One region of the Pseudoduganella sp. RAF19 genome, then DNA from elsewhere that is predicted to be linked to it. Evidence: predicted binding sites of a transcription regulator. Region 1 holds the regulator's gene; each other region holds the start of a gene.

The links. Region 1 encodes sigma-54, which starts transcription at its own class of promoters, with help from an activator protein. Its sites were predicted from a motif close to TGGCANGNAANCTGCTTT; they were not measured.
Positions count from the first base shown of each region.
Region 2: AB4Z19_RS25220 (PEP-CTERM sorting domain-containing protein) is a predicted target of sigma-54. The motif match lies at 3,669-3,686, and genes of this name have one in related genera.
Region 3: AB4Z19_RS26775 (PEP-CTERM sorting domain-containing protein) is a predicted target of sigma-54. The motif match lies at 5,349-5,366, and genes of this name have one in related genera.
Region 4: AB4Z19_RS06395 (PEP-CTERM sorting domain-containing protein) is a predicted target of sigma-54. The motif match lies at 4,637-4,654, and genes of this name have one in related genera.

Region 1 covers NZ_JBFREF010000006.1:218,612-225,900, reverse strand. Annotated here, with positions in the region: gene hprK (HPr(Ser) kinase/phosphatase) at 1-194, shown strand, start outside; gene rapZ (RNase adapter RapZ) at 292-1,155, shown strand; gene AB4Z19_RS17885 (arsinothricin resistance N-acetyltransferase ArsN1 family B) at 1,228-1,734, opposite strand; gene AB4Z19_RS17880 (VOC family protein) at 1,822-2,196, opposite strand; gene AB4Z19_RS17875 (Lrp/AsnC family transcriptional regulator) at 2,284-2,745, opposite strand; gene AB4Z19_RS17870 (enoyl-CoA hydratase/isomerase family protein) at 2,742-3,827, opposite strand; gene hpf (ribosome hibernation-promoting factor, HPF/YfiA family) at 3,940-4,299, opposite strand; gene AB4Z19_RS17860 (RNA polymerase factor sigma-54) at 4,367-5,848, opposite strand; gene lptB (LPS export ABC transporter ATP-binding protein) at 5,858-6,619, opposite strand; gene lptA (lipopolysaccharide transport periplasmic protein LptA) at 6,616-7,215, opposite strand; gene lptC (LPS export ABC transporter periplasmic protein LptC) at 7,237-7,289, opposite strand, start outside.
Region 2 covers NZ_JBFREF010000010.1:114,862-122,150, reverse strand. Annotated here, with positions in the region: gene adk (adenylate kinase) at 1-338, shown strand, start outside; gene AB4Z19_RS25225 (sodium-translocating pyrophosphatase) at 601-2,790, shown strand; gene AB4Z19_RS25220 (PEP-CTERM sorting domain-containing protein) at 2,850-3,638, opposite strand; gene AB4Z19_RS25215 (hypothetical protein) at 3,790-4,290, shown strand; gene AB4Z19_RS25210 (3-hydroxyacyl-CoA dehydrogenase) at 4,370-5,128, shown strand; gene ggt (gamma-glutamyltransferase) at 5,232-7,001, shown strand; gene AB4Z19_RS25200 (patatin-like phospholipase family protein) at 7,088-7,289, shown strand, end outside.
Region 3 covers NZ_JBFREF010000011.1:221,545-228,833, reverse strand. Annotated here, with positions in the region: gene AB4Z19_RS26820 (carotenoid oxygenase family protein) at 1-210, opposite strand, end outside; gene AB4Z19_RS26815 (DUF2141 domain-containing protein) at 221-637, opposite strand; gene AB4Z19_RS26810 (DUF6445 family protein) at 802-1,509, shown strand; gene AB4Z19_RS26805 (O-methyltransferase) at 1,506-2,171, opposite strand; gene AB4Z19_RS26800 (TetR family transcriptional regulator) at 2,253-2,912, shown strand; gene AB4Z19_RS26795 (2Fe-2S iron-sulfur cluster-binding protein) at 2,858-3,142, opposite strand; gene AB4Z19_RS26790 (DUF1697 domain-containing protein) at 3,168-3,683, shown strand; gene AB4Z19_RS26785 (DUF6445 family protein) at 3,729-4,388, shown strand; gene AB4Z19_RS26780 (MmcQ/YjbR family DNA-binding protein) at 4,388-4,744, shown strand; gene AB4Z19_RS26775 (PEP-CTERM sorting domain-containing protein) at 4,756-5,310, opposite strand; gene AB4Z19_RS26770 (alpha-amylase family glycosyl hydrolase) at 5,575-7,289, shown strand, end outside.
Region 4 covers NZ_JBFREF010000002.1:385,904-393,192, forward strand. Annotated here, with positions in the region: gene AB4Z19_RS06370 (BolA family protein) at 1-204, opposite strand, end outside; gene AB4Z19_RS06375 (septation protein A) at 201-830, opposite strand; gene msrB (peptide-methionine (R)-S-oxide reductase MsrB) at 827-1,234, opposite strand; gene AB4Z19_RS06385 (protein adenylyltransferase SelO) at 1,244-2,722, opposite strand; gene AB4Z19_RS06390 (3-(methylthio)propionyl-CoA ligase) at 2,847-4,511, shown strand; gene AB4Z19_RS06395 (PEP-CTERM sorting domain-containing protein) at 4,686-5,573, shown strand; gene AB4Z19_RS06400 (S8 family serine peptidase) at 5,633-7,289, opposite strand, start outside.

The sequences.
Region 1 (7,289 bases):
GCCTGCCGTTCCAGTTCCCGACCGAGGACGTGCTTGGCCTGCCTGTTCGCAAAGTCGTGATCCCTGTGGCGGCTGGCCGCAACATCGCAGTGCTGCTGGAGGCTGCAGTGCGCAATACTATCTTGCAGCTGCGCGGCATCGACACGCTCCAGGAGTTCATGGAGCGCCAGCGGCAAGCGATGAGCGGGGATTAAAACCCACAGCCTGAAACCTGGTGCCTGCCACATCGTGGCAGGCACCTTTGCTTGGGTTCTCGGGTGATCAGGGATGACTGATGGTATCATCGGCCGCATGCGAATCGTTCTAATCACTGGCATTTCCGGCTCGGGCAAATCGGTCGCGCTGAACGTACTGGAAGATACCGGCTACTACTGCGTCGACAATCTACCGCCGGCACTGCTGCCCAATCTCGTTGCAACCCTGGCCGATGAAGGCACCGAAGCGCTGGCTGTTGCCGTCGATGCGCGCAGCGCGGCCTCGCTGGCCAGCCTGCCCGCTGAATTCCGCAAGCTGAAGGAAGACGGTCATGACGTGAAAATCATGTACCTCACCGCCAGCACGCATTCGCTGGTCGCGCGCTTCTCGGAAACTCGCCGCAGCCATCCACTGTCGCACGAACTGCGTCCGGGCCAGAACCCGGCGGCGCGGCGCACGCTGATCGAATGCATCGCCGAGGAACGCGAGCGCTTGTCGGCCATTCAGCAACTGGGCCATGTGATCGATACGTCGGAGCTGAGCGCCAACAAGCTGCGCGCGCTGATCAAGGATCTGGTGGAGAGCGAGAATGCGCCGCTGACACTGTTCTTCGAATCCTTTGCCTTCAAGATGGGCGTGCCGCTGGACGCCGACTTCATGTTCGACGTGCGCGCAATTCCGAATCCCTACTACGACCTCGCACTACGTCCGCTGACTGGCCGCGATGCGCCCGTGATCGCCTTCCTCGACGCGCAACCGAGCGCGGAGGAGATGTTCCATGACATCAAAGGCTTCGTTGAGAAATGGCTGCCGGCCTTCAAGAAGGACAACCGCAGCTATCTCACCGTGGCGATCGGCTGCACCGGCGGCCAGCACCGTTCGGTGTACATGGCCGAGCGCCTGGCGCGCCACTTCCACGACACCGAAAACGTGGTACTGCGCCACCGCGAGCAATCCTGACATGCATGCGCGGCGGGTCAATGACCCGCCCTACGCCCAGCCGCGTTTAGTGGCGCCACGTTGTAGGGCGGATCATTGATCCGCCGCGCCCAGCCGCAGCTGCCAGTAGCTGACGTCCAGCCAGCGGCCGAATTTGAAGCCGACTTCGCGGAAACTGCCCACTGGCTCGAAGCCCATCTTTTCATGCAGGGCCATGCTGGCGTCGTTGGGCTGCGCAACGCCGCCGATTACGAGATGAATGCCGCTTGCCGCCAGCTGATCGAGCAGCTGCCGATACAAGCGCCGTGCATGGCCACGGCCAATCGCGCTTGGCTTCAGATAAATTGAACTCTCCACCGAGCGCCGGTAAGCCGAGCGCTCCTTCCACTTGGTCGCGTAGGCATAGCCGAGAATTTCGTCGCGGTCTTCCAGCACCAGCCAAGGCAGGCCGCCAGTCATGACGTGGTCGATGCGGCGCGCGATTTCGGCGCTCGTGACTTCGACCTCTTCGAAGGTGATGGTGGAGTTGGAAACGTAATGGTTGTAGATGCTTGCGATGGCTGCGGCATCGGCCGGATGGGCTGCGCGGATCGTGGTCATGTCTGCTTGGGTAAAGTTGACGACCATAGTGAAAGAGCAATTAGCGCGCCAGTGTTAAAGGCGCGCTTCCGCACCAAGACGGGGCGTTCAGGACATCCAGTGCACCACTTCGATCATGTGCTGGTCCGGATCACTAATGATCGCACCGTAGTAGCGCTCATTGACGTCGGGACGCAGGCCAGGCTCGCGCAAGGTTTGTGCGCCCAGCTCGATCGCCTTGGCGTGGAAGGCTTGCGCCGCTTCCTTCGATGGCGCACTGAAGGCGATGTGGGCGCGATGGCCTTGCAGTGGGCTGTCGTCCTGTGCCGGATAGGCGATGAAGCTCCAGTTGCCATCGGCACCGAAGACGGCCAGTGCCGCGTCCTGATGCTGTACGGTGTAGCCCAGCGGCGCCAGACAGGCGGTGTAGAAGTCCAGTGCACGCTGCAGGTCGCGGGTGCCGATGGATACGTGGTCGATCATGATGCTCTCCTTATGCTTGGAGAGCCCATCTTACGTATCGCTTGCGAATCGATTTCCCATTCTCGCCGTCTCAAATGGGAAATTTTCTCACAGCGTAACCTTGGTCTCGAACTTGGAGCAGTTCATCGCGAACAGGCTTTTCACGTTGATGACATTGTTATTCGAAGTGAACACGCGGCGCGTGAACTCGTGATAGGCATCCATCGACGCCGAAGTGACGATCAGCATGAAGTCGAATTCGCCGGCCACCTCATAACAGGACATCACATCCGGCTCCTGCCGCATTTGCGCTTCGAACTGCTGCAGGATGGCGCTGTTCTGGTGGCTCAGCTCCACCGAAACAAACACCGTCAACGGAAGTCCCACCTGCACGCGGTCCACCAGCGCCACATCTTTCAGCAGCACGCCGGATTCTCGCAACTGGGCAACACGGCGCTGGCAGGTCGCCACCGAGGAATGCACGCGCTCTGCAATCTCGCGCAGCGGCGTGGCAGCGTCTTCCTGCAGGATGTTGAGGATCGCGCGGTCGATCCGGTCCAGCTCCCTCATGCGAGGTGACGCAGCGGGTGAGCGTAATCGGGCCAGCACGGCTCGAAGAAGCGCGCCACCATTTCCGGCGTGACCTCGGCCAGCGTTGGCGGATTCCAGCGCGGGGCATTGTCCTTGTCGATCACCAGGGCGCGTACGCCTTCCAGGATTTCGCCATGCTCGAAATTACGTCGTACCAGATTGCGTTCCATGCGCAGGCAATCGGCCACGCCAAGGGTCGTGCCGCGGCGCAGCAATTCGTGGGTGACGCACATCATGATCGGCGAGCGCTGGGCCATCGCGCTCAATGATTTTTGTGCGAACGGATCGGCGTCGCCACGCAGAGAATCCATGATGGCGGTCACGCTGCCGGCCGAGAAATGGCGATCGATGAGCGAACGCTGAGCTTCCAGTTCGCTTTGCCCCGCCAAGGTCTTTAACGGGGCTGCAAAGGCCGCGATGGCCTCCTGCTGAGCCGAACCGTGGGAAGCATCGATCAGCGCGCCCAGGGTGCGCCATTCGGCTTCCGGCACGAAATGATCGGCCAGCCCCAGGTAGAGCGCATCGGCGGCGCCGACGGTCAGGCCGGTCAGGCCCAGCCACATGCCCAGTGCGCCCGGCGCGTGGGACAGGAAATGGCTGCCGCCCACGTCCGGGAACAGCCCGATGTTCACTTCCGGCATGGCCATCCTGGTGCGGCTGGTCACGATGCGCACGCCGCAATCCGGCCCGCCCTGCGCGATGCCCATGCCGCCGCCCATCACCACGCCGTCCATCAGCGAAATGTATGGCTTGGGGTAGAAATGGATTAAATGATTTAGTGCATATTCCTCGGTGAAGAAATCTTCCAGCAGCGCGCTGTCGCCCTGCGGCGTTTTCTGGCCGACATCGTGGAAGAAGCGGATATCGCCACCCGCGCACAGCGCTTTCTCGCTGCTGCTGCGGATCACCACCGCAGCCACGTCTGCGTCCTCGCGCCAGGCCAGCAGCGCCTGAGTAATGGCGCGCACCATGTCGAGGGAAAGGGAGTTCAGAGCCTTGGGGCGGTCGAGGGTGATGAAGCCGGTGCCGTTGCTGACTTGGGTGTGGACGTATTCGCTCATGAACAAGATACTAAATAATTAATATTGTTTATTTTATCGCGCCACAGCCAGCGGCGCGGGGCGCAAAAAAGGGCGCCAGATGCGCCCTTAGTTTGATTGTCCCGCCACTCCTTTACATGACGGTGACAGGTGCTTCGTAAGTGTCCGGGATATGCTTGATCGCTTCGTGGTTGTGATTCTGGACGCGGGCCTTGTACTTCATGACCTGGCGGTCCAGTTTGTCGATCAGCGTATCGATGGCGGCATACAGGTCTTGCGACAGGCTCTCCACATACACAGTCTTACCCGACATACGCAGATTGATCTCCGCTTTTTGACGTTTTTCTTTCTCGGTGAGGTTATCTACAGTCAGGATGACAGCAATATCAATCACTTGATCGAAATGGCGCTTAACCCGCTCCAGCTTGTTCTGCACGTACTCGCGAATCGCTGGGGTCACTTCGACATGATGTCCACTGATGGTGAGATTCATACACACTCCTAAAGATGATGTCGCTTACTAGTTCGTACACGCTGGTGGCGTGCAGCGGAACCGTGCACTACAAAGACTTGCGGAGGCTAACGGGAGGAATTTTCAGAGCTTCGCGATACTTGGCAACAGTACGTCGCGCAATCACCATGCCCTGTTCTCCCAGCATGTCCGCAATCTTACTGTCGGATAAAGGATTTTTAGGGTCTTCAGCTCCTGTCAATTGCACGATCAGCGCACGGATCGCAGTAGAGGAAGCTTCACCCCCGGCTTCGGTTGCGACGTGGCTGCCAAAAAAGTACTTCAACTCAAACATTCCATGCGGGGTGAGCATATATTTTTGAGTTGTTACCCGAGAAATAGTGCTCTCGTGTAGTCCCAGTGTATCAGCTATTTCACGCAACACAAGGGGTCTCATGGCAACTGCACCATGACTGAAAAAGTTCTTCTGCCTTTCAACGATCGCTTGTGCAACGCGCAAAATCGTATCGAAACGCTGGCGCATATTCTTGATCAGCCACTTGGCTTCCTGCAGCTGTGCGCTCATCTGGCTCTCGCCTTTGCCCTGCTTGAGCAGGCTGGCGTACAGCGCATTCACACGCAGGCGCGGCATCACATCATTGTTCAGCATGACGATCCAGCCGTTGCGCCCCTTCTTCACGATCACGTCAGGCACCACGTAGTCTGACACGTCTGACGCAAATTCAGCGCCCGGATGCGGATTGCACTGGCGGATCACGGCCTGCGCTTCACGCAGGTCTTCGTCGTCGCAGTCGAGGGCTTTTTTCAGCTTGTTGAATTCACGCTGGGCGAACCAGGCCAGGTGCTTCTCGACGATGCATAGCGCCATGCGGCGCGTTACCAGCGGGATGTTCGGCAAGCGCTTGATTTGCAGCGCCAGGCACTCGGACGCATTGCGCGCGCCCACGCCAATGGGATCGAAAGTCTGCAGCAGCGCCAGCGACGTACGCAATTCTTCCAGTTCGATTTCCAGCTCTTCCGGCAGACGCGCATGGATTTCTTCCAACGGCTCTTCCAGGTAGCCGTTTTCGTCCAGCGCATCGATGATGATTTCCATCAGCGCGCGGTCGCGCGGTTCCTGCACGGTCACGCGCATCTGCTCCAGCAAATGCTCGCGCAGCGTGCAGCCGCTGGCTTCCAGTTGCGGACGGCCGTCTTCATCATCGGGCGACTTGCTGCTGGAGGAATTGCTCCAGTCGTCAACAGCATCGCCCTCGCCGTTGCCTTCATAGCTCTCGCCGTCGGCCGCAGGTGCTTCCGCGCCCTCGCCGCCTTCGCTGGCAGCCTGGCCGTTTTCTTGCGGCGGCGCTTCGCCATTGCCGCTGCCCTGGCTGATGGCGCCGTCCGCCAGCAGGCGCACGGAATTGTCCAGTGGATCGTCCAGCCGCTCCAGTAATGGGTTATCACTGAGCAGCTGCTCCAACTCCTGGTGCAGCTCAAGCGTCGACAGCTGCAACAGGCGGATCGACTGTTGCAGTTGCGGCGTAAGCGCCAGGTGTTGCGAAGTTCGCAGTTGCAGTGATTGTTTCATGGGCCTTTCTTACATCCGGAAGTGTTCGCCGAGGTAGACGCGGCGCACGGATTCGTCAGCAATAATGTCGTCAGGGCGGCCGGAAGCCAGTACCGAACCCTGGTTGATGATGTAGGCGCGGTCGCAAATGCCGAGCGTCTCACGCACATTGTGGTCGGTAATTAAGACGCCGATGTTGCGCTCCTTCAGAAAACGCACAATCCGTTGGATTTCGATCACGGCAATCGGGTCCACGCCGGCAAAAGGTTCGTCCAGAAGAACGAAGCGTGGGTTAGTGGCAAGAGCCCGTGCAATCTCAACACGGCGGCGCTCACCACCGGACAGCGACAGCGCCTGATTCTCGCGCAGCTTCTCGATTTGCAGATCGGCCAGCAGCGCTTCCAGGCGCTCTTCGATCTGCTCCTTGGCCAGTGGCTTGCCGTTCACCTGCTGGATCTCCAGCACGGCACGGATATTCTCTTCCACGGTCAGCTTACGGAACACCGAAGCTTCCTGCGGCAGGTAGGACAGGCCCAGCGTGGCGCGCTTGTGAATCGGCAGGCTCGATACATCGATGCCACCGATATCGATGGTGCCAGCGTCGGATGCCACCAGTCCCACGATCATATAGAACGACGTCGTCTTGCCGGCACCGTTTGGTCCCAGCAGCCCTACCACTTCACCGCAATCGACCTGCAGCGAAACGTCATGCACCACCTGGCGTTTGCCATAGGTCTTTTGCAGACCTTTGACAACCAGGGTGCTGCTGCAATTGTTCTCCGCCATATTCATTTGACCGCCGGAGTGGTAGCTGGAGTTACCGGCGTTGCAGGCGCTGGTGCGTTGGCTTGCGAAGGCTGGATCACCATCTTCACGCGGCCGCCGCCCTGCTTGCTCTCGCCCGTGGTGGAGTTCTGCACGGAGAAGAATTCCTTGCGGCTGTCGTAGGAAATGAAAGGACCTTCAACTTCATCGGTGGTCTTGGCGCCTTCCAGGCGCGTGACCTTGGCCTTGGAAATCAGGCGCACCAGTTCGGACTTCTGGTCGTATTCGATGCGCTCGGCCTGGCCTTCGACCCACTGGTCGCCGGCGCCATCGCGCTTCTGGCGGAAAGTGGCCAGCGCGTTCGGCGCCGCCCAGAAGGTCACGTACTGATAGCCCTGCGGATCTTCCGTCACCAGCGCGCGGCCTGCCTTCATCAGCAGCGTGCCGCGGGTCAGCACCACGTCGCCGATCAGCGTGCGGGTCTGCTTCACTTCATCCGTGGTGCCCTGATTGGCTTCGATCACCGTTGGCTTGAGGGAGTCCGCCTTTTCCGCGCGGGCCAGGTTCAGGCCCATCAGCGGCAGCAGGGACAGCAGCAATAACTTGCTCAGTTTCTTTTTCATGTATGCTCCGAAAATTCTTGCTCAACGCTGAGGGGCAGGCGGATACACCAGGCGCATGCGCTGGTTCACTTCCG
Region 2 (7,289 bases), on a different contig from region 1:
TGGAAATCGACGTGCCGGATGAACAGATCATCGAACGCATGTCCGGCCGCCGCTGCCACCCAGGCTCGGGCCGTACCTATCACGTGAAATTCAATCCGCCTAAAGAAGAAGGCAAGGACGATGTGACCGGCGAAGCGCTGGTGCAGCGCGACGACGACAAGCCTGAAACGGTCAAGAAGCGTCTGGATGTCTACCACAACCAGACCGAAGTCCTGCTGGGCTACTACAACAACTGGGCGCAATCGGGCCAGGCCGGCGCGCCGAAGTATCGCAAAATCGAGGGCGTAGGCCCTGTCGAAGAAATCCGCGACCGCGCGTTCGCGGCGCTTTCGAGCTAATACTCAGGCGGGCTTCGGCCCGCTTTCCATTTGCGCCCGCAGCGGCGGATCAATGATCCGCCCTACGACGCGCCCCGGGTGCGGCCCCGAAATGGCCGCGACAACATGTAGGGCGGATCATTGATCCGCCATGAACGGCCCCCTGGCCGTTGAGCATCAAAGTTTTGCAGTACGTAGTTGGTTAGTGTCGTGCCCACAAGGCGCGGCGGTAGTCTGATTCCGTGATGTAGCACTTGATTCTAATAACAGAAGGGGGCAATTTATGGCAGCAAGTTTGTGGTTCGCGATAGCGTGCGGTGTGCTCGCGGTCGTATATGGTTTGTGGGCACGCAACTGGATTCTGGCACAAAACGCGGGCAATCCGCGTATGCAGGAAATCGCGGCAGCCATTCAGCAAGGCGCGGCAGCTTATCTGGCACGGCAATACAGAACAATTGGCATTGTCGGAGTGGTGCTGCTCATTGCCATCTTCCTTATGCTGGGCTGGCAGACAGCCCTGGGTTTCTTCATCGGCGCGCTGCTGTCCGGCGCATGTGGCTTCATCGGCATGAATGTTTCGGTGCGCGCCAATGTGCGTACCGCGCAGGCGGCATCGGTGGGCATGAACGAAGCGCTGAACGTCGCGTTCAAAGGCGGCGCCATCACCGGCATGCTGGTGGTTGGCCTTGGCCTGCTGGGCGTGACGCTGTTCTATATGCTGCTGACCAGCATGGCCGGTCCCGGCATCACCCCGCATGACGTGATCAAACCGCTGATTGGCCTGGCCTTCGGCGCCTCGCTGATCTCGATCTTCGCCCGTCTCGGCGGCGGCATTTTCACCAAGGGCGCGGACGTGGGCGCCGACCTGGTGGGCAAGGTGGAAGCCGGCATTCCGGAAGACGATCCGCGCAATCCTGCGGTGATCGCCGATAACGTGGGCGACAACGTGGGTGACTGCGCCGGCATGGCCGCCGACCTGTTCGAAACCTATGTGGTGACCCTGATTGCCACCATGCTGCTGGGCGCACTGCTGATCAGCGGCTCGCCGACCGAGGCGATCCTGTACCCGATGCTGCTGGGCGCGGTGTCCATCCTCGGCTCCATCGTGGGCTGCTCGATGGTGAAGGCCAAGCCGGGCAAGAAGATCATGTCCGCGCTGTACACCGGCTTGTGGTGGGCTGCGGGCCTGTCGCTGATCGGCTTCGTGGTCGTGACCTGGATGCTGTGGCACGACGACGCCATGCGCTACAAGATGCTGGGCTCCACCGTCGTGGGCATTGTGCTGACCGGCCTGATGGTCTACATCACCGAGTTCTACACCGGCACCGATTTCAAACCGGTGCGCCATATCGCTGAAGCGTCCACCACCGGCCACGGCACCAACATCATTGCGGGCCTGGGCGTGTCGATGAAGTCCACCGCATGGCCGGTGCTGGCGGTCTGCGTGGCGATCCTGATTTCCTTCAAGCTGTCCGGCCTGTACGGCGTGGCGATTGCAGCCACGGCCATGCTGTCGATGGCGGGTATCGTGGTGGCGCTGGATGCCTACGGTCCGGTAACCGACAACGCCGGCGGTATCGCTGAAATGGCCGGCATGCCCGATTCCGTGCGCGCCATTACCGATCCGCTGGACGCGGTGGGCAATACCACCAAGGCCGTGACCAAGGGCTATGCCATCGGTTCCGCCGGTCTGGCGGCGCTGGTGCTGTTCGCCGACTACACTCACGCGCTGGAAACGCGCGAGCTGAAGATGTCTTTCGACCTGTCCGACCCGATGGTGATCGTGGGCCTGTTCATCGGCGGCCTGATCCCTTACCTGTTCGGCGCCATGGCGATGGAGGCCGTGGGCCGCGCTGCGGGCGCTGTGGTGGTGGAGGTGCGCCGCCAGTTCCGCGACATCAAAGGGATCATGGACGGCACCGGCAAGCCGCAGTATGACAAGGCGGTCGACATGCTGACCGCCTCCGCCATCAAGGAAATGATTCTGCCTTCGCTGCTGCCGGTGCTGGTGCCGATCGTGGTCGGCATGCTGCTCGGCCCGCGCGCACTGGGCGGCCTGCTGATGGGCACCATCATCACCGGCCTGTTCGTGGCGATTTCCATGACCACCGGTGGCGGTGCATGGGACAACGCGAAGAAATACATCGAAGACGGCAACCATGGCGGCAAGGGCTCCGACGCCCACAAGGCCGCGGTGACCGGCGATACGGTCGGCGACCCGTACAAAGATACCGCCGGCCCGGCCGTGAACCCGCTGATCAAGATCATCAACATCGTGGCGCTGCTGCTGGTGCCCCTGCTGCCGGCCACCGGCTGGCTGTCGGTGACGATGATGGCGCCGATCCAGGCCAATGCGCCAATGGTCGCGCCGGCAGGCACGCCGCAACCGGCCGCGCCTGCCGCTCCGGTTGCAGCGCCGGCCACCACGGCTTCGGCGGCGGATACCGCCGCTCAGCAGGAAACGGCCAGGTAAGCTGGTCTTAGCCGAAAAAAAGCCCGCAGCTGCGGGCTTTTTTCATTGCGGCGCCTGAATTAACTGGCGTTCTTGCGGCGGCGCGCCGCGGCCAGCGCCAGAGTGCCCAGACCGATCAGGCCGAGCGAGGCAGGTTCCGGTACATCGGCTGCGGGTGCTGCGTCGAAGCTGGCGGCAAAGGCGATTTCGTTCTTGGCCAGCATGTTCAAGCCTGCGGTGCCGCCGGTCTGGAACGGGCTCGAACCACTGTAGGCATCGGTCGGCATGAAGGCATAAATGATCAGGCCCTGGCCGTAGCGATAGCTGAATTCCGCGATCTGGCCTGCAGTGCCGTTGTTCAGGATTGCGTGGATGTCCGACACCAGCGGATCGTTGCTGGTCAGGGAGGCGACGCCAACTGCGCCGTGCACCGAGGCGTTGCCGCCGTCCATATTCGTATTGGTCAAGGTGCCGAATGGGCCGTTGACGACGGGCGAAGCCGGATCTACGACGTCGACATTGCTGCCAGTACCACTGATCGGTGTCAGGTGCATGCCCGGCAGGAGACTGGTCGAATTGCCAAACCAGTCGTGGATGATCAGCGCGCCGCCGGCGGCAACCCAGGATGTAAACTGGCTGGCGTAAGCGCCGGCAACGATGACGTCGACATTGTTCAGTGCATTCGGATTCACTTGGCCGGCATAGCCCAGGCCATTAGCGGCGGCGCCAAATTGTGCACCGTCGCTGCTGCCGCAGCAGTGGGTGACCGAATATTCGCCCAGCAGCGGTGCGGCGCTGGCCGGTGTGGACAGAAATGCACCCGCCAGGGTGGCGATGCCGGTGGCAAGTGCCAGAATCGATTTGCTCATTATTTCTCCATTTAAAGTAATGTTGATCAAAGAGCAAATTGCATGCCAACAATAATTATTGATTAAGTTTCAATGACTTAACTATTTTCCCGCAAGTGACTGTTAAGTTTTCCGACACATTTGAGGACTATGATGGAAACAGGAGGTTGCCATGTCCATCCTGATCGCCACTGTATTTGCCGCCCTTGCCGCAGGGGCGGATCTCACCCCCGACGAAGCCGCCTATGCGCGTCTGCCGGTCTGCAAACTGAGTGCCGACGGCCAGCATCTCGCTGTCGAGCCGTGCCGCACGGCGCCGTCGAAACGGCCGATGCCGCGCCGTCCCGTGCCGCAATTCACCGATCCCATGCCGCGCCTGGCCCAGCCGCACGATACGGTGGTGCCGGCGCCACTGTGGGCGCCGACGCTGACGCCATCCACACCGGCATCTGCTGTGGCCGCAGCAGCCGCGGCGCAGGGCAGGGCGCCCGTGGTGCCGACCTTGCCGGCGCTGACACCGCTGCCCGGCCCGAGCGCGCCCACGCCCGTCACCTGCAGCGGCGGCGGTTGCCGCGACAGTAGCGGCAACTTTTATAATGCGCCACCGGGGCAGGCGATCAGCCCAAGCGGACGGCCCTGCAGCGTCAATGGGGTATGGATGAGCTGCCAGTGATTCGCTACAATAGCCCTGTTTGACGTTTACGTAACGTAAAGTAATTCCAACAACCGAGCAGCATCGAATAGGGGAAGACATGCAAATCAAGGATCAGGTATTCATCATCACCGGCGGCGCGTCCGGCCTGGGTGCAGCAACCGCGCGCATGATCACCGAGAACGGCGGCAAAGTGGTGCTGGCCGACGTGCAGGTGGAAGCGGGCGAAAAGCTGGCCGCTGAGCTGGGTGGCAAATTTGTTAAGTGCGACGTGACCTCCGAAGCGGACGGCCTGGCCGTGGTGGCCGCGGCAACCGCCATGGGCACGCTGCGCGGCCTGGTCAACTGCGCGGGCGTGGCGCCGGCAGTGAAAACCGTGGGCAAGGATGGCCCGCACCCACTGGACGTGTTCCAGCGCACCGTGAACATCAACCTGATCGGCACCTTCAATATGTGCCGCCTGGCCGCTGACGCCATGGGCAAGACCGAAGCTGCCGAGTGGGGCGAGCGCGGCGTGATCATCAATACCGCCTCCGTGGCGGCGTTCGACGGCCAGATCGGCCAGGCTGCTTACGGCGCGTCCAAGGCCGCTGTGGCGGGCATGACCCTGCCGATGGCACGCGACCTGTCGCGCAGCGGCATCCGCGTGATGACCATCGCTCCAGGCATCTTCGAAACCCCGATGCTGCTGGGCATGCCGGCCGAAGTGCAGGACGCACTGGGCAAGATGGTGCCGTTCCCGCCACGCCTCGGCAAGCCTTTCGAATACGCGAACCTGGCCAAGTCCATCATCGAAAACGTGATGATGAATGGTGAGACCATCCGCCTGGATGGCGCCATCCGCATGCAGCCGAAGTAAAAAAGAACCCACGGCGTGAACCTGGTGGCAGGCACGATGTGCCTGCCACCTGCCTTCGCCCTGGGTTTTAAGGTAGGATGCAATATCTGTTACTGGAGATTGCATGATCCGCCTGAATTCCCTCGCGCTCGCCGCAGCGCTGCTCAGTTCCTCCCTCGTACACGCCCAGGAAGTCGCCCAGCGCGCACCGGAAATCGCTACCGGTTACCAGGAAAAAGCCGGCTGGAGCGCCCAGAAATTCATGGTGGCCGCGGCCAACCCGCTGGCCACCGACGCGGGATACCAGATGCTGAAGCAGGGCGGTACGGCCGTCGACGCCGCCATCGCCACCCAGCTGGTGCTGACGCTCGTTGAACCGCAATCGTCCGGCATCGGCGGCGGTTCCTTCCTGATGCACTACGACGGCAAGCGCGTGCAAGCCTACGATGGCCGCGAAACCGCGCCGGCGTCCGCCGACGAACACCTGTTCCAGGACGCGAACGGCAAGGCTGTCTCGCGCGTGGAAGGCGTGGTCGGCGGCCGCTCCACCGGCGCGCCCGGCGTGCTGCGCATGCTGGAACTGGCGCACAAAGAGCACGGCAAACTTCCGTGGGCCAAGCTGTTCGAACCAGCCATCAAGCTGGCGGAAGACGGCTTCAAGGTCAGCCCGCGTCTGAACGCGCTGCTGACCTGGGACAAATACATCAGCCGCGATCCGGTCGCCGCAGCCTATTTCTACGACAAGGAAGGCAAGCCGCGTCCAGTCGGCTACCTGCTGAAGAATCCTGAACTGGCCAGGACCCTGCGCGAAATCGCCAAGGGCGGCGCGGATGCCTTCTACAAAGGCCGCATTGCCAACGATATCGCTGCCAAGGTGGCCTCGCATCCGACCAATCCAGGCAAGCTGACTGCCGCCGATATCGCGGGCTATCAAGCCAAGGAACGCGATCCGGTGTGCGCAGACTACCGCGCCTACACCGTCTGCGGCATGCCGCCGCCATCCTCCGGTGGCATCGCGATTGCGCAGATTCTCGGCCTGCTGGAATCCAAGAACATCGGCGCCTACGCACCGAAGAATGGTGTGCTGACGGCCGATGCCATCCACCTGATGACCGAGGCCGAACGTCTGGCCTATGCGGACCGCAACCGCTACGTGGCCGACACCGACTTCGTGCCGCTGCCCGGCAAAGGCGTGGCTTCGCTGCTGGACAAGAACTACCTGAACCAGCGTGCCAGCATGATCGCCGACAAGTCCATGGGCCGTGCGCAAGCCGGTGTGCCGCCTGAAGTGAAAGTGGCATGGGGCGACGATACCGCGATCCAGAAGCCATCGACCTCGCACCTGGTGGCTGTCGATGGCTACGGCAATGGTCTGTCCATGACCACCTCGGTGGAAGACGCGTTCGGCTCGCGCCAGATGGTCGATGGCTTCATTCTGAACAACCAGCTGACTGACTTCTCCTTCGACTCGGTCGATGAAAACGGCCCGATCGCCAACCGCGTGCAGGCCAACAAGCGGCCACGCAGCTCGATGGCGCCGACGCTGGTGTTCGACAAGCAGACCAAGAAACTGGTGCTGGCCACCGGTTCGCCGGGCGGTTCGACCATCATCAACTACGTCGCCAAGGTGCTGGTCGGTACGCTGGACTGGGGCATGAATGTGCAGCAGGCCATCAGCCTGCCCAACTTCGGCAGCCGTAACGGTCCGACCGAACTGGAGGCAGGGCGCTTCCCGCAAGCCACCATCGACGAGCTGAAAGCACGCGGCCACGATGTGCGCCAGAATGAGCAGAACTCCGGCCTGCAAGGCTTGCAGCGCATGCGCAAAGACGGCCGCGAATACTGGTTCGGTGGCGCAGACCCGCGCCGCGAAGGCATCGTCAAGGGCGATTGATGCGGCGTTGTGCGGCGGGTCAATGACCCGCCCTGCGCCGGCCGTGGTGCTTCCGGCGCGCGCGGGCTTCGTGCTAATCTCTTCGCATGGGACAAAAAAAGAAAACAGGATTGATCCTGACGGGCGGCGGCGCCCGAGCGGCCTACCAGGTCGGGGTGCTGCAAGCCATTTCGGAGATTCTGTGGGAAGAGGGCTGGCCGCCCGCGCGTAATCCATTCCAGGTCATTTGCGGCACATCGGCGGGCGCGATCAACGCCACCGCACTGGCCTGCCGCGCCGACAATTTCG
Region 3 (7,289 bases), on a different contig from region 1:
GAAGGTGCCGCGCAGTTCGGCCGGCCAACGCCCTTCGATGGCCGCTGCCGTGCTGATATCGGCGGTGGCGCCCTTCAGCGCGGCCAGGCGCGGATTGCCGGCCAGGCTCGCGAGATAAGCATCCCTGGTTTCGTCTGCACGCGCCCACGCTGGAATCGCCAGCATCGTGCCGCCTGCCGCTAAGCCGCGCAGGAAGTTTCGCCTGTCCATGGTCTTCTCCTTAGTGCAGATTGATGGTGGCTACGCTGCCTTCTTCAGACAGGTGCACGCGGGCCTGGTCAAAGCTGGGAGGTCCGTAGTGGCCTACCGCGTCATTGCTGAAACCATAGGGTTCGACCGGCATGCCGACGGGGTTTTTATCCAGCGCGCCGTTGCCGTTCTGATCGTGGAAGGCGGTAAAAGCGTAGTCGCCGGCAGGCAGACCGAGGATGGCCACACTGACCTTACCTTCCTGCGCATCGGCGGCAGCAACGCGGGCTGGCTGCTTGAGGAAGCCCTCCGCGCGGTCATATACGGCGACCAGCACCTTGCCCTTGGCATTCTTCAGTCCCGTCACATCGATGGTCAGGTCGGCTGCATATGCCATGCCGTTGGCTAACAAGGCAGCGGCGATCAGGTATTGGGGAAACGGCTTCACGGCTTTTCTCCTTGGTGTTTGCGATAGCTGCATCTTGACCCGCCTACCGTAGCGCCGTGCGGGCTTGCGACGAATCGACCGCCAGGCGGCGCGAATTGCACACCGCGTTCGCGATTTGCTGCCGAGGTGCACCAAGCGGCTGGTTCTTGTATACAATTTGTGAAATGTTTAATCCTCAACCACTGATACAGCGAGTCCCGCTGGGTGACGACCGGTTCTGCCTGGTCGTGGATAACTTCTTTAGCGAGCCGCAGCACATGGTGCAGGCAGCGATTGCCCGGCGCGGGCAGTTTGCCGCAGCGCCCGTCAACTGCTATCCCGGCATTGAACAGCCGATGACGTCGGAGTTCGACCGTCATCTGCACCAGCATGTCGCCCAGCACCTGTTGCCGGCCTTTGGCGGCGGCGAGTTATTGGGCATGGCGACGCGCATGTCGCTGGTGACCCTGCCGCCGGATCAGCTTATGCCGCAGCAGCGCATCTGCCACCGCGACGCCCGTTCGTGCGCGCCGGGCGAGGGCGCCGTGGCATCGGTGATGTATTTGTTCGAGGATGCGCGCATGGGCGGCACCAGTTTTTACCGCGCGATGCGCCATCCCGACGAGATTGATTTTCTGCTGTACCAGGCGCGCATGATGGAAAACACGGCTTTCAGCAAAGTGATTGGCGCGGAACCCTGCTACTTCAACGGCGACGGGCGCTACTTCGAAAAGATCTGCACCGTCCCCGCAGCCTGGAACCGCGCCATCTTCTACGACGCGACCATCTTCCATTCCGGCCAGATTGACGCGCCCGATTTGCTGGATGTCGATCCAGCGCGCGGACGGCTGACCATCAATGCCTTCATGCGCTATCGCCTGGCGGGCATTTAAGCCAGCTTGATCGACAGCTCAACGTCTTCCGCGAACGGGATCGACAGGTAGCCGCCTGCTGGCGCGCGGACGCGGGCCATGTAGTCCGGCGCGTAATCGGCGTTGTCGGCGACGATCAGCGCGCCGGGCTTGAGGCGGCTTTCCACCAGGTCCAGGATTTCCGGATAGAGCGCTTTGGCGCCATCGAGCAGGAGCAGGTCGATTTGCTCCGGCAGATCGGACGCCAGCGTTTGCAATGCGTCGCCTTCGCGAATTTCGACCAGGTCGAGCAGGCCACCCGCTTTCAGGTTTTCACGTGCGCGCACGACTTTGGATGGTTCGAACTCGGTGGTGATCAGCTGCCCGCCGCCGTTGTCGCGCAGCGCCGCGGCGAGGTGCAGGGTCGAAAGGCCGAAGGACGTGCCGAATTCGACGACGGTTTGTGCCTTGCTGCTGCGGGCCAGCATGTACAGCAGCTTGCCGGTTTCGCGCGACACGGGCAGCGGCACGTCTTTCAGCTGTTCGTACAGGTCCAGATACTCGGTCTTGCTGCGCATCAGGCGCTCATGTTCGTCGCGGGACAGCGCTGCGAGGGCTGGAACGTTCAGCGGACTCATTGCGTCGGCCTCTTCGAACAGGTTGTGCAGCAGGGGCGCAACAGGTGAAGTGGTGAGGGTGGTCATGGGGTGATTCCTTTCTGAAGTAAGAGCGGTAATAATATGAATAATCCTTCACATTTCATATTCGCGTTACCGACACCGACCATGACCGACCGCCAGAAAGCCCCCATTTCCTCGCGCCGCAAGCCGAAACAGGTCCGCTCGACCGAACTCGTTTCAGCGATTCTTGAAGCAGCTATTCAGGTTTTGGCCAAAGAGGGTGCCCACCGGTTCACCACCACGCGGGTCGCGGAGCGGGCCGGAGTGAGTGTGGGCTCGATCTACCAATACTTCCCGAACAAGGCGTCGATTCTGTTCCGGCTGCAAAGCGACGAGTGGAAGCAGACCACGGACATGCTGTGCGCTATCCTGCAGGATGCGCAAAAGCCGCCGCTGGAAAGGCTGCGTGTGCTGGTCCACGCTTTCGTCAGGTCCGAGTGCGATGAAGCCGAGGTACGTACGGCGCTGGACGATGCTGCGCCGTTCTACCGTGATGCGCCTGAGGCGACGCAGGCCAGGGACGCCGGCCACCACGCCATCGAAGCGTTCATGAAGGAGGTCCTGCCGCATGTCGCGCCTGCCAAACGCGCCCTGGCTGGTGATCTGGTGACCACTACGCTCAGCGCAGTCGGCAAGGATTTCTCGGAGAAGCCGCGCACCGTGAAGGAAATCAGCACCTATTCGGATGCCATGGCCGATATGCTATGCGCTTATCTCACCAGTCTCGCGGCGGGCGCGTCGAGAACCAGATCGGAGTCCGCGTAAGCCACACAGGGCAGGATGTAGCCGTCGTTCTTTTCGTCGAAACTCAGGCCCGGCCACTCAATGCGATAGTGCACGCTGCCGCTGCGCAGCTTGCAGATGCAGGTGCGGCAGGTGCCATTGCGGCAGGAATGCGGCATCGTCAGGCCTGCACGCAGGGCCGATATCAAGAGAGTGGATTCCTCGTCCGTCTCGAACGATAATCCCCTTGGTTCAACTGCTACCTTAAACATTTACACCTCCAGCAAGGAATTTTACATGCCTCGTTACGTCGCGCTGCTTCGCGGTGTCAGTCCCATGAATGCCAAAATGCCGGAAGTGAAGGCCGCGTTTGAGCACGCGGGTTTTACCAACGTGAAGACGCTGCTCTCCAGCGGCAATGTGGCCTTTGATGCACGCTCCAGCACGGAGAGCGCGCTGGAACGCAAGGCCGAGAAGGCGATGCAGGAGGTGCTGGGCCGCAGCTTCTACACCATCGTGCGCTCATCGCAGCATTTGAATGCGATACTGGCGGGCGACCCTTACGCGGATCACGGCGTACCGCCGGAGGCCAAGCGGGTGGTGAGCTTCCTGCGCGATACGCCACAGCCAAAGACGGCGCTGCCGGTGAATATGAGCGGTGCCCAGATTGTGTGCGTGCAGGGCAAGGAGGTGTTCTCGGCCTACGTTCCCAGTGCCGATGGTCCGGTCTTCATGCGCCTGATTGAAAAAACTTTTGGCTCCGAGATCACAACCCGCACCTGGGATACGGTGCGCAAGTGTGCGGCGGCTTAAAGCAGTGCTATCCTTCAGCTCCCACTATCCAGCACCGCCGACGCCATGCAGAAGCTGCCCAATCTGACTTATCGCAAGCCCCAGCTGGGGCGCGACTACTGGGTCGAAGACAATTTCCTGCCGAATGCGGAGGAGATCTCCGAGCGTTGCTACACGCAGCAATACTGGGAACTGGGCGCGCCTTATGCCAACGAACCGTGGCCAGGCAAGCGCTCGCCAAAGGCGCTGCTGCCGTCCGAGCTGGATTACGTGGAAGCATGGGTGAAGAAGGTGACGGGCGCGAAGAAGCTGTGGCTGGAGTCCACGCCGGAAGGCACCTCGCTGAATCACAACTACGCGCAACTGGTGGGCATGGCCGATTCCGGTGCGCGTCCGCACACCGACTCGCGCAAATTGTGCCGCTATGCCTGCGTGATTTATCTGACGCCCGATCCCGACCCGGATTGCGGCACGTCCTTCTACCGCCAGCGCCATGCAAACGGCGCGCTGGGTGGCAATCTGTGCATGCCGCCACATACCAATCTGCGTGAAGCGCTTGGCGTGAAAGGCTTGCCGCTCGACGCCTGGCAGGAAGACGTACGCGTTGAAAACCGCTTCAACCGCATCCTGCTGTACCGCGCCAACCTGGTTCATTCCGCCAGCGGCTATTTCGGTTTCGACCACACAGACAAGCGCCTGACAGTCGTTTTCTTCTGGATGGCCTGATGGATGTCGATGCCGTCAAGGCGTATTGCCTGGGTTTGCAGGGCGCCACGGAATTGCTGCATGCGCCGCCCGTGAATGTGCTGAGCATGAAAGTCGGCGGCAAGACCTTCGCTTACTTCAAGACCAGCGAACCGGAACGCTGGCGCTTCAGCTTCCGCGTCACGCCGGACCGCTTCCTGGAATTGACCGGCATGCCGGGCGTGAAGCCCGCGCGCTACATGGCGCGCTATCACTGGGTCACTGTCGTTGAAGTACACCGCTTTCCGGCGGACTACCTCGCGGAGCTGGTGACCTGGTCCTACAACAAAGCGCTCTCCAGCCTAAGCAAGGCGCAGCAGCGCGCCATTAACGGCTGAAGAGAGCCGTCTTACACTGCGCGGCGGCGGCGTGCGGCGCCCAGGGCGGCAGCGCCCAGACCGAACAGGGCCAGCGAAATCGGCTCAGGTACGGCGTTCACGCCCAGGAAGCCATTCACGGAACCATTCAGGTCGTTGTTGCCGGCGTCGACTACGAAGCCCCAGGTTTGGCCGGCGGTGACGTTCAGCGAGGTGAAGATTTTGTCGTGGTTCGCCCAGTTGTTAGTGGACAGCAGTTTCAGGCCATCGTCGGTCTTCAGGTACAGGCTGGTGTACGAGTGGTACCAGGCAGCGAAAGAACTCCAGTCCAGTTCCAGGTTCAGCACGCCATCGTCAGCCGCAACAGTCGTGAACTCATAGTGCTGATTGAACACGCCGTGGCTGCCTGGCGAGGTGTAGCCGTACACCAGCAGGTCGCCGGAGGTGTCGGTCGTGCTGTTCGCAGCGCCGTTGTACATATCGCCGGTGTGCGTGACGGTCCAGTCCAGTCCCAGTGGGCTGGCGAAAGCCGCGAGTGGTGCAGCGGCAAGGCACAGGGCAGCAGCCAGGTTCTTCAATTGTTTCATTCTCGATCTCCTCGTTTGCAAAAATAATGCGACGAGGAAAAGCAAGTTACATGCCAATTAACATAAATGCTTGATTGGTAATAAAAAATTCTCGCAAGCATGAAACATTGCTGCAAAACTGTAAATATTTCCGACACTCGACCACGGCGTCATTTGTAGTCAAACTACTAAAGTGTTGCGTGCGCGCGATTGACTTCGCGCTAGTCCGGGCGCAGGATCGGCTGGCTACTCCGTAGCAAAAATACATAAATTAGGAGACAACGCATGCACTTCCGTCCTGCCCTGGGCGCGATGCTGCTCGGCTGTGCCTTGCTGGCCAGCCCCGCCGCTTATTCCGCCATCAATCCGAGTAGCCTCGGCGCCGCCTACGACGCCACCAAGTCCAGCATCAACTTCAAGATCTACTCCAGCCGCGCCACGCGCATCGAGCTTTACCTGTACAGCGCCGCCACCGGCCAGCAGGAAAAGGTGCACCTGCCGATGACGCTGGGCGCCGGCAATATCTGGAGCCTGAACGTGACCGCCAGCCAGCTTGCCGGCTACGGCATCACCGGCACCGTCTACTACGGCTATCGTGCCTGGGGACCGAACTGGCCCTACAACGCCGGCTGGACCAAGGGCACCGCCGTCGGCTTCATCAGCGACGTGGATGCCAGCGGCAACCGCTTCAATCCGAACAAGCTGCTGACCGATCCGTATGCGCTGGAAATCAGCCACGATCCGACCACGGCGACGATGAGCAACAGCACCATCTACGCCAGCGGTTCCCTGTATCGCAATATCGACAGCGGCAGCAGCGCACCAAAAGGCATCGTGCTGCAGGGCGATACGCAATCCATCGGCACCAAGCCCACGCGCGCCTTCAAGGACGACATCGTGTATGAAGCCCATGTGCGCGGCCTGACGAAGAATGACAGCAGCATCGCCGCTGCCTATCGCGGCACATACAAAGGCGCTGGACTGAAGGCGCCTTACCTCGCCAGCCTGGGCGTGACGGCGGTCGAATTCCTGCCGGTGCAGGAAACCCAGAACGACACCAACGATGCCGATCCGAATTCCGATACGGGCGATAACTACTGGGGCTATATGACCCTGGGCTACTTCGCGCCGGACCGCCGCTACAGCGCCGACCAGACAGCCGGCGGCCCGACCCGCGAGTTCAAGGAAATGGTGAAGACCTTCCACGACAACGGCATCAAGGTCTACATCGACGTGGTCTACAACCACACGGGCGAGGGCGGCCCCTGGAACAGCAGCGACAAGACCACCTACAACATCTGCGGCATGCGCGGCCTGGATAACCCGACTTATTACTCACTCACCAGCGACTTCCAGGGTCCGTGGGACAACACCGGCGTCGGCGGCAACTACAACACCCGCAACACCGTGGCGCAAAACCTGATCGTCGATTCTCTGGCCTACTGGCGCGATACGCTGGGCGTGGATGGCTACCGCTTCGACCTCGCTTCCGTGCTGGGCAACACCTGCCAGCATGGCTGCTACAACTTCGACAAGACCGACAGCGGCAATGCCCTGAACCGCATCGTGGCCGAACTGCCGCCGCGTCCTGCCGGCGGCGGCAGCGGTGTCGACCTGATTGCCGAGCCTTGGGCCATCGGCGGCAATTCCTATCAGGTGGGCGGCTTCCCGGTCGGCTGGGCCGAATGGAACGGCATGTACCGCGACATGGTGCGCCAGAGCCAGAACAAGCTGGGTGTGGCGGCTGTCACGACGGGCACCATGGCGACGCGCTTCTCCGGTTCTTCCGATCTGTATGGCGATGATGGCCGCAAGCCGTGGAACTCGGTGAACTTCCTTACTGCTCATGATGGCTTCACGCTCAAGGATCTCTACAGCTGTAATACCAAGAACAACAGCCAGGCCTGGCCGTACGGCCCGAGCGACGGCGGCGAGGACAATAACAATAGCTGGGACCAGGGCGGTATCGCGGCGGACCAGCGCAAGGCAGCGCGTAACGG
Region 4 (7,289 bases), on a different contig from region 1:
GGAATCATACACCAGCCGATGGCGTGTGACGAGTTTATGACCTTCGAATTTACCGGAGACGATACGGACCCGGTAATGCCCCCCGCCGGAGGCCGCTCCGGCATGCCCGGCATGCATGGCGGATTCGTCCTCAATATTGATCTGAACGGGTGCCAGGGCGGCTTCCAGGCGCTCGCGGATTTTGGCCAGACGCGGATCGCTCATGCTTCATCCTTGATATGTTTCGAAAGGTAAAAAGCCTGGGCAATAAAGAACAGAAGCATTAGTCCGGTCACGCCAAATACCTTGAAATTCACCCACGCACTGTTATCGGCCTTGAACAGCACAAAGGCGACAAACAGATTCACAAAACCGAGCACCAGCCAGAAAGTAATCCAGGCGAAATGCAGGCGTACCCAAACGTGTTCAGGCAGGCTGACCTGTTTTTCCATGGCCGCCTTGATCAGGTTCTTGTCGAAGAAGCGGTAGGCCACCAGCATGGCGGTCGCGAAACTCCAGTAAATCACCGTAGGCTTCCACTTGATGAAATCATCGTCGTGGAAATAAATGGTGAGGCCGCCGAAAACCACGAACACCGCCATCGACACCCACAGCGCGCCATCGACTTTCTGGCGGCGTACCAGCAAGTAGCCGATTTGCAACAGTGTGGCAACGATACCAACGACCGTAGCGATGATGATGGGCGCCTGGGAGGCCGTCACCGCGCCTCCGGAGATAAAACTGCTCAGGTGCGTATTGATAAAGGCTTGTGCCGCTTCCTCATGGGAGCCGGCATATTTGTAGCTGCCGAAGAAGATCAGCAGCGGAAAAATATCGAACAGGAATTTCATTTCTTCTCAGGTAGCGGTTCAAATCGCAGCGAGGCCGAATTGATGCAGAAGCGCAATCCGGTCGGCGGCGGACCATCCGGGAATACGTGGCCCAGGTGGGCATCGCATACTCCGCAGATGACTTCGGTGCGCAGCATACCATGCGAGCGGTCCACCTTCTCGATTACATTGGCCGGATCGATGGCGGCGAAGTAGCTGGGCCAGCCGCAGCCCGAGTCGAATTTGGTGTCGGAGGCGAACAGCGGCGTATCGCAGCAGACACAGTGATAGATGCCGGGTTCGTGGTGATCCCAGTATTTGCCGGTGAAAGCACGTTCGGTGGCCGCGTGGCGGGTCACCTGGTATTGCATGGAATCGAGCTGGGCGCGCCATTCGGCGTCCGATTTGATCAGTTTTTCGGTCATGACGGTCTTTCAGGAGGAGCAGCTTACTTCCAGATGGCTGGCCCAGTCTGGCGGCAAGGCTGCGTAATGTTCATTTTCTGGCTGTTCGTCGAACGGCCGCTCCAAAACTGACAAAAGGCGTGCGATTTCCGAGAAATCCTTATTTTGCGCCTTTTCGATGGCTACCTGAGCTAAATAGTTTCGCAGCACGTATTTGGGGTTTACCGCATCCATTGCAAGCTTGCGCTCGGCGTCGTCGCTGCTTTCCGCCTGCAGGCGGTTGCGATACTCGTTGGCCCAGGCGTCGAAAGCGCCGCGGTCGATGAACAGGTCGCGAAGCGGCTCGTCACCGGCGGTGGAATCGGACTTCAGGCCGCTCAGGCGGCGGAAGAAATTGGTGAAGTCGACATGGCTCGACTGCATGATGCCGAACAGTCCATCCAGCAGTTCGCGGTCGCCTTCGTGGAAGGACTTCAGGCCCAGCTTGGCGTGCAGCAGCTTGTCGATGGCGACGGCGAATTCCGGCTGGTAAACATCCAGCGCAGCCTGCGCCTGTTCAACCTCGCCAATCAGCGGCAACAGGGCCTGGCCGAGGGCGTAGCAATTCCAGTGGCCGATCTGCGGCTGGTTGGCGTAGGAGTAGCGGCCGTGCTCATCCGTGTGGTTGCAGATGTGCTGAGCATCGAAAGCTTCCATGAAGCCGAAGGGGCCGTAGTCGAGAGTCTGGCCGAGAATGGACATATTGTCGGTGTTCATCACGCCATGCATGAAGCCGACCGCCTGCCACTGCGCGATCATGCGCGCGGTGCGGCGCGTGACTTCTTCCAGGAATGCGGCGTAAGGATTGGCCTGTTCGCGCAACTCGGGATAGAAGCGGTCGATGACGTAATCGGCCAGCTGTTTCAGTTCGTCCTTCTTGTTGCGGTAGAACCAGTGCTCAAAGGAGCCGAAACGCACGAAGGTCGGCGCCATGCGGATCACCACGGCGGAAGTTTCAATCGTTTCGCGCACCACGCCCTGGTCGGAACCGGCGACCGATAACGCACGCGTGGTCGGGATGCCCAGCGCTTGCATGGCTTCCGAGCAGAGGAATTCGCGGATCGAGGAACGCAGCACGGCACGGCCGTCGCCCATGCGCGAGTACGGCGTAAGGCCCGCGCCTTTCAGTTGCAGCTCCATCGGCCCCTGCGCGGTGGCGACGTCGCCCAGCAGGATGGCGCGGCCGTCGCCCAGCTGGCCTGCCCACACACCGAACTGGTGGCCGGAATACACGGCGGACAGGGGCATGGAACGGTCCGGCACACGGTTACCGATCAGGGTGGCGATGGTGTCGTCATCCTTCATTGCTTCCGGATTGAGGCCGACCAGGCGCGCAGCGGCCGGGCTGACGGCGACTACATAAGGCGCCGGCAAAGGCGTAGGCATCAGCCGCGTGTAAAAGGCAGGCGGCAGGCTCGCGAAAGAGTTGTCGAGGGGGAGGGCGGTGGCAGTAATGGCTGTTCCAATCATAGATCTATCAGGCGCATTCTAACAAAGCGGACGAATGTGCGATTTGCTGCATTGCAGCATTGAATTTCGTTGACGCTGGTGCAGACGGCAATCGAGACTTGATAAAAAGTCAAAAGGAGACACCATGCAGGCATACCCGAAGAGCCCCCTCATGGGCCAGATGATGGATCAGCCGCTGCTTATTTCCAGCATCATCGAATTCGCTGCGCGCCACTACGGCGCGTCGGAGATCGTCTCCCGCCGCGTGGAAGGCGATATGCATCGCTACAACTGGCGGGCTTGCCTGGCCCGCGCGAAACGGCTGGCCAATGCACTGAATGCGCTTGGCGTCTGCATGGGCGACCGCGTCGCCACCTTGGCCTGGAACGGCTACCGTCACCTGGAGGCTTATTACGCGGTGTCGGGCTCGGGCGCGGTGCTGCATACGATCAATCCCCGTCTGCATCCGGAGCAGATTGCCTACATCGTCAATCACGCCGAGGATCAGTATCTGTTATTTGACCTGACCTTCCTGCCATTGGTGGAAGCAATCGCGCCGCTGTGTAAAGGTGTGCGCGGCTGGGTACTGATGGCGGATGCCGACCGCTTACCGGCGGAAACCAGGATTCCGAACCTGCTGAGCTATGAGGCGCTGCTGGCGGCTCAGCCGGAGCAGTTCGACTGGCCATTGTTCGACGAGAACTCGGCGGCGACGCTGTGCTACACCTCCGGCACTACCGGCAATCCCAAGGGCGCGCTGTACTCGCATCGCTCCACCGTGCTGCACGCTTATGGCTCGGCTATGCCGAATGCGCTGGATGTCGGTTCACGCGATACCGTGCTGCCCGTAGTGCCGATGTTTCATGTGAATGCATGGGGCTTGCCGTATTCGGTGCCGCTATCCGGCGCCAAGCTGGTCTTCCCCGGCTGCGCGCTGGATGGCAAATCGGTTTATGACCTGTTCGAGGCCGAAGGAGTGACTTTCTCGGCCGGCGTTCCGACCGTGTGGCTGGGTCTGATCAACTACGCCAAGATGAACAACCTGAAGTTTTCGACCTTCCGCCGCACGGTCATTGGTGGTTCGGCATGTCCGCCCGCAATGATGGATACGCTGATGGACGACTTTGGCGTGGATGTCGTGCATGCCTGGGGGATGACGGAGATGTCGCCGCTGGGCACCGCTTGCGGACTGCTGGCGCGGCACGAAAAACTGCCGCGCGAGGAGCAGCGCAAGATCCTGCGCAAGCAAGGCCATGCAATTTATGGCGTCGACATGCGCATCGTCGATGACGACGGCCAGGAACTGCCTTGGGATGGAACGTCCTTCGGCCACTTGCAGGTGCGCGGTCCGTGGATCATCTCGTCCTATTTCAAGGAAGAGGGCGGTAGCGTACTGGACCGGGGTTGGTTCCCGACCGGCGACGTGGCCACCATTGATGAAGACGGCTTCATGCAGATCACCGACCGCAGCAAGGATGTGATCAAATCCGGCGGCGAATGGATTGGCACCATCGATCTGGAAAATATTGCCGTCGCTCATCCAGCTGTGATGCAGGCGGCCTGCATTGGCATCCGCCATCCAAAATGGGACGAGCGTCCGCTACTCATCGTCGTCAAAAAAACGAGTGCGGAAGTCAGCCGTGACGAACTGCTGAGCTTCTTCGAGGGCAAAATTGCCAAATGGTGGATGCCGGACGATGTGGTCTTTGTCGAAGCGCTGCCGGTTGGCGGCACCGGAAAAATTCAGAAGAATAAGCTGCGGGAACAGTTCAAGGACTACGAGCTACCAACAGTAACGCGAAGTAATTAAAGTGGCCGAAAATCACCATTAAGTGCTTGATTTTAAAAGATTTAGTGTCGGAAATTCTTACAACTGATGACTGCGCATGCAAATCGCAAGCTGTAACTATTTGATTACACGTTGGTTCGATATTTAGGCACGACTTATGCATCCTTTTTGTGCAGAACAACACAGGGGGGTGTCATGAAACTCTTACAAAAGTCGCTGGGAGCATGTGCTGGTGCAATAGCTTTACTGTTTAGCATGAGTGCGCAGGCTGATACCGTATTAGACCTGACCACAGCTGGAGCAAGCCATTCGCTGAATGGCGCAACCTACACCCAGGTACCGGCTCAGCCGACCGGTAGCGGTGTACTTAAATCATTTGTCCGCATCCGGGACAACGCAGACCTGGTGCAAGGGTACAACACCACGGTTAGCGGAACTTATCAGAACGATGGTTCCGACACCTTCAACCATGAGGTGACCGTTGGCCAGATCGGCTTTATCGATCTTGGCGGCGGCAATCTGGTGATGCGCTTCTTGCTCGACATTAATCAGACGAAGGAGAGCCCGCTGCTGAGTCTCGATGACGTGCAGATTTATATTTCCGGCACGCCGAACCAGTCCATCGAGCCTACTATGACTCAGGGGTCAACCTTAAACCTGGGAACACTGGTCTATCAGTTGGATCAAGGCGGCATTGGTGGGCAGAATAATCAGGCCCAGCTGAACTATGCGCTGAATACCGGCAGCGGTAGCGGCGACATGTTCCTGGATATTCCGTTCTCGATGTTCGACGCGGCATTCAACACAGCCGGTCTGGGCACGGATGCAGCAAAGAACGGCGCGTACATTTACCTGTATTCGAGGTTCGGGACAAGTCCCACCCTGGACCCGGGCCTGTCGCCGAACAATGACGGCTATGAGGAATGGGCGTATATCAAAGGAGCCCCTGTGAACGGCGAATGCGTCCCTACTCCTCAGAACCCTTGCGGCGGTCCGCCACAAGAAATTCCTGAACCGGGCACGCTGGCGCTGCTGGGCGCCGGTCTTCTGGGGCTGGCGTATAAGCGCCGGAAGCAGACTTAAACAAGCGCCTCCCATTAAAAACGGCAGCCGAGGCTGCCGTTTTTTTATTGCCGCTGATCTTACTTGCTCGAGACGGTTTCGGTGGTGGTGGAAGTGTTGCCTGCTTTATCCTTCGCCACCGCCTGGATAGTGTGGTTACCGGTGGCGGCTTTCTTGGTGTTCCAGCTGTACGACAGGCTGGAGCCAGTACCGGATGCCTTCAGCGCGCCGTCCACATACAGCGACAGGGCGATGTTAGCGTTGCCGCTGTTGTCGGTGGCGTTCACGGTCACGCTGACGTTGCCGCGTACAGTACCGCCGTTGGTCGGGTTGGTGATCTTCACGACCGGCGCGGTGGTGTCCGTGACTGGCGTGGTGGTGGTCGTGTTGGAGACGTTCACCGAGATAGGCGTGGAGGAGGCCACGTTGCCGGCCGCGTCATAGGCGACGGCGGTCAGGGTTGCCATGCCGTTTGCTACACCTTTCGAATCCCAGGCGAAGGCGAACGGTGCCGAGCTGTCGGACGCGACCACGGTGTTGTTCACCTTCAGGTCAACACGTGCCACGCCCACGTTGTCGCTGGCGTTCACGTTGACGGCGACAGAACCGGAAACCGTACTGCTAGCCAGCGGCGCGGCAATTGCCACGGTAGGCGCAGTGGTGTCAGCTGGAGGTGGCGTCGTTGCGCTGCCTGCGGCGGCTGCCACTGCAGCCGCAGCGTTCACACGGCCGTAGCCGAATTGCGGATCGCGGCCGGCGGTGCCCAGGTCAACCGCGGTGGAGTACAGGATGCTTTCGACCTTGCTGTTGCTCAGCGATGGGTTGGCGGACATCACCAGCGCTGCCACACCGGCGGCAACCGGGGAGGAGAACGAGGTGCCGTTCACCGCGCCATAGGTGCCGTCTTGTGCGGTGGTGTAAATGCCTGCACCTGGCGCGGCCAGCGAGACGAAGTTGCCGTAGCTGGAGAAGCTGGCGCGGGCGTCGGTGCTGTCGGTCGCGGACACAGCGATCATGCTGGTGGTCGGGGTGTAGCCTTCGTCGCGGTTGTAGTTACCGGCGGAGACGAACAGCAGGCCGCCCTTGCTCTTCAGGTAGTTGGCAGCGCTGATCACGGCCGAGCTGGTCGGCATGGCAGCGTAGCTGACGTTCACCACGCGGGCGCCATGGTCGGCCGCCCAGGTAATGCCGCTGGCAATGGTCGAGAAGTAGGCGTAGCAGCCGTAGGTCGGATCGACGTAAGCGATACGCACCGGCATGATCTTGGCCTGGCCGGCGACACCGGCCACACCCGTGCCATTGTTCATGGCAGCGGCGGCAGCGCCGGCGACTTTGGTGCCGTGACCGCAGACGTCGGCGGTATTGGTGTTGTTGTCGTAGATGTTATAGCCAGGCACCATGTGCGAAGCCAGGTCGGGAACCGGGTCGACGCCGGAGTCCAGAATCGCGATGGTCACGCCTGCGCCCTGGGCTTTATCCCAGGCCGCGTCGGCGCCGATCTTGCTGATGTGCCACTCGCTGCCCAGGTACGGGTCATTGGTGGTGGTGGTCGGTTCAACGCGCTTGTCCAGCTCGGCGTATTTGAAGTTAGGGTCGTTTTTCAGGGCATCGACAACCTGCTGCTCGGAGCCGGCAGCAGTGTCAACCAGGTGCAGATTGCTCTGACCCAGCTTGCGCTTCTTGCCGCCGCCGTGGGTCTTCAACACTTTATCGAAATTTTCGTCGGTCAAGCCGGCA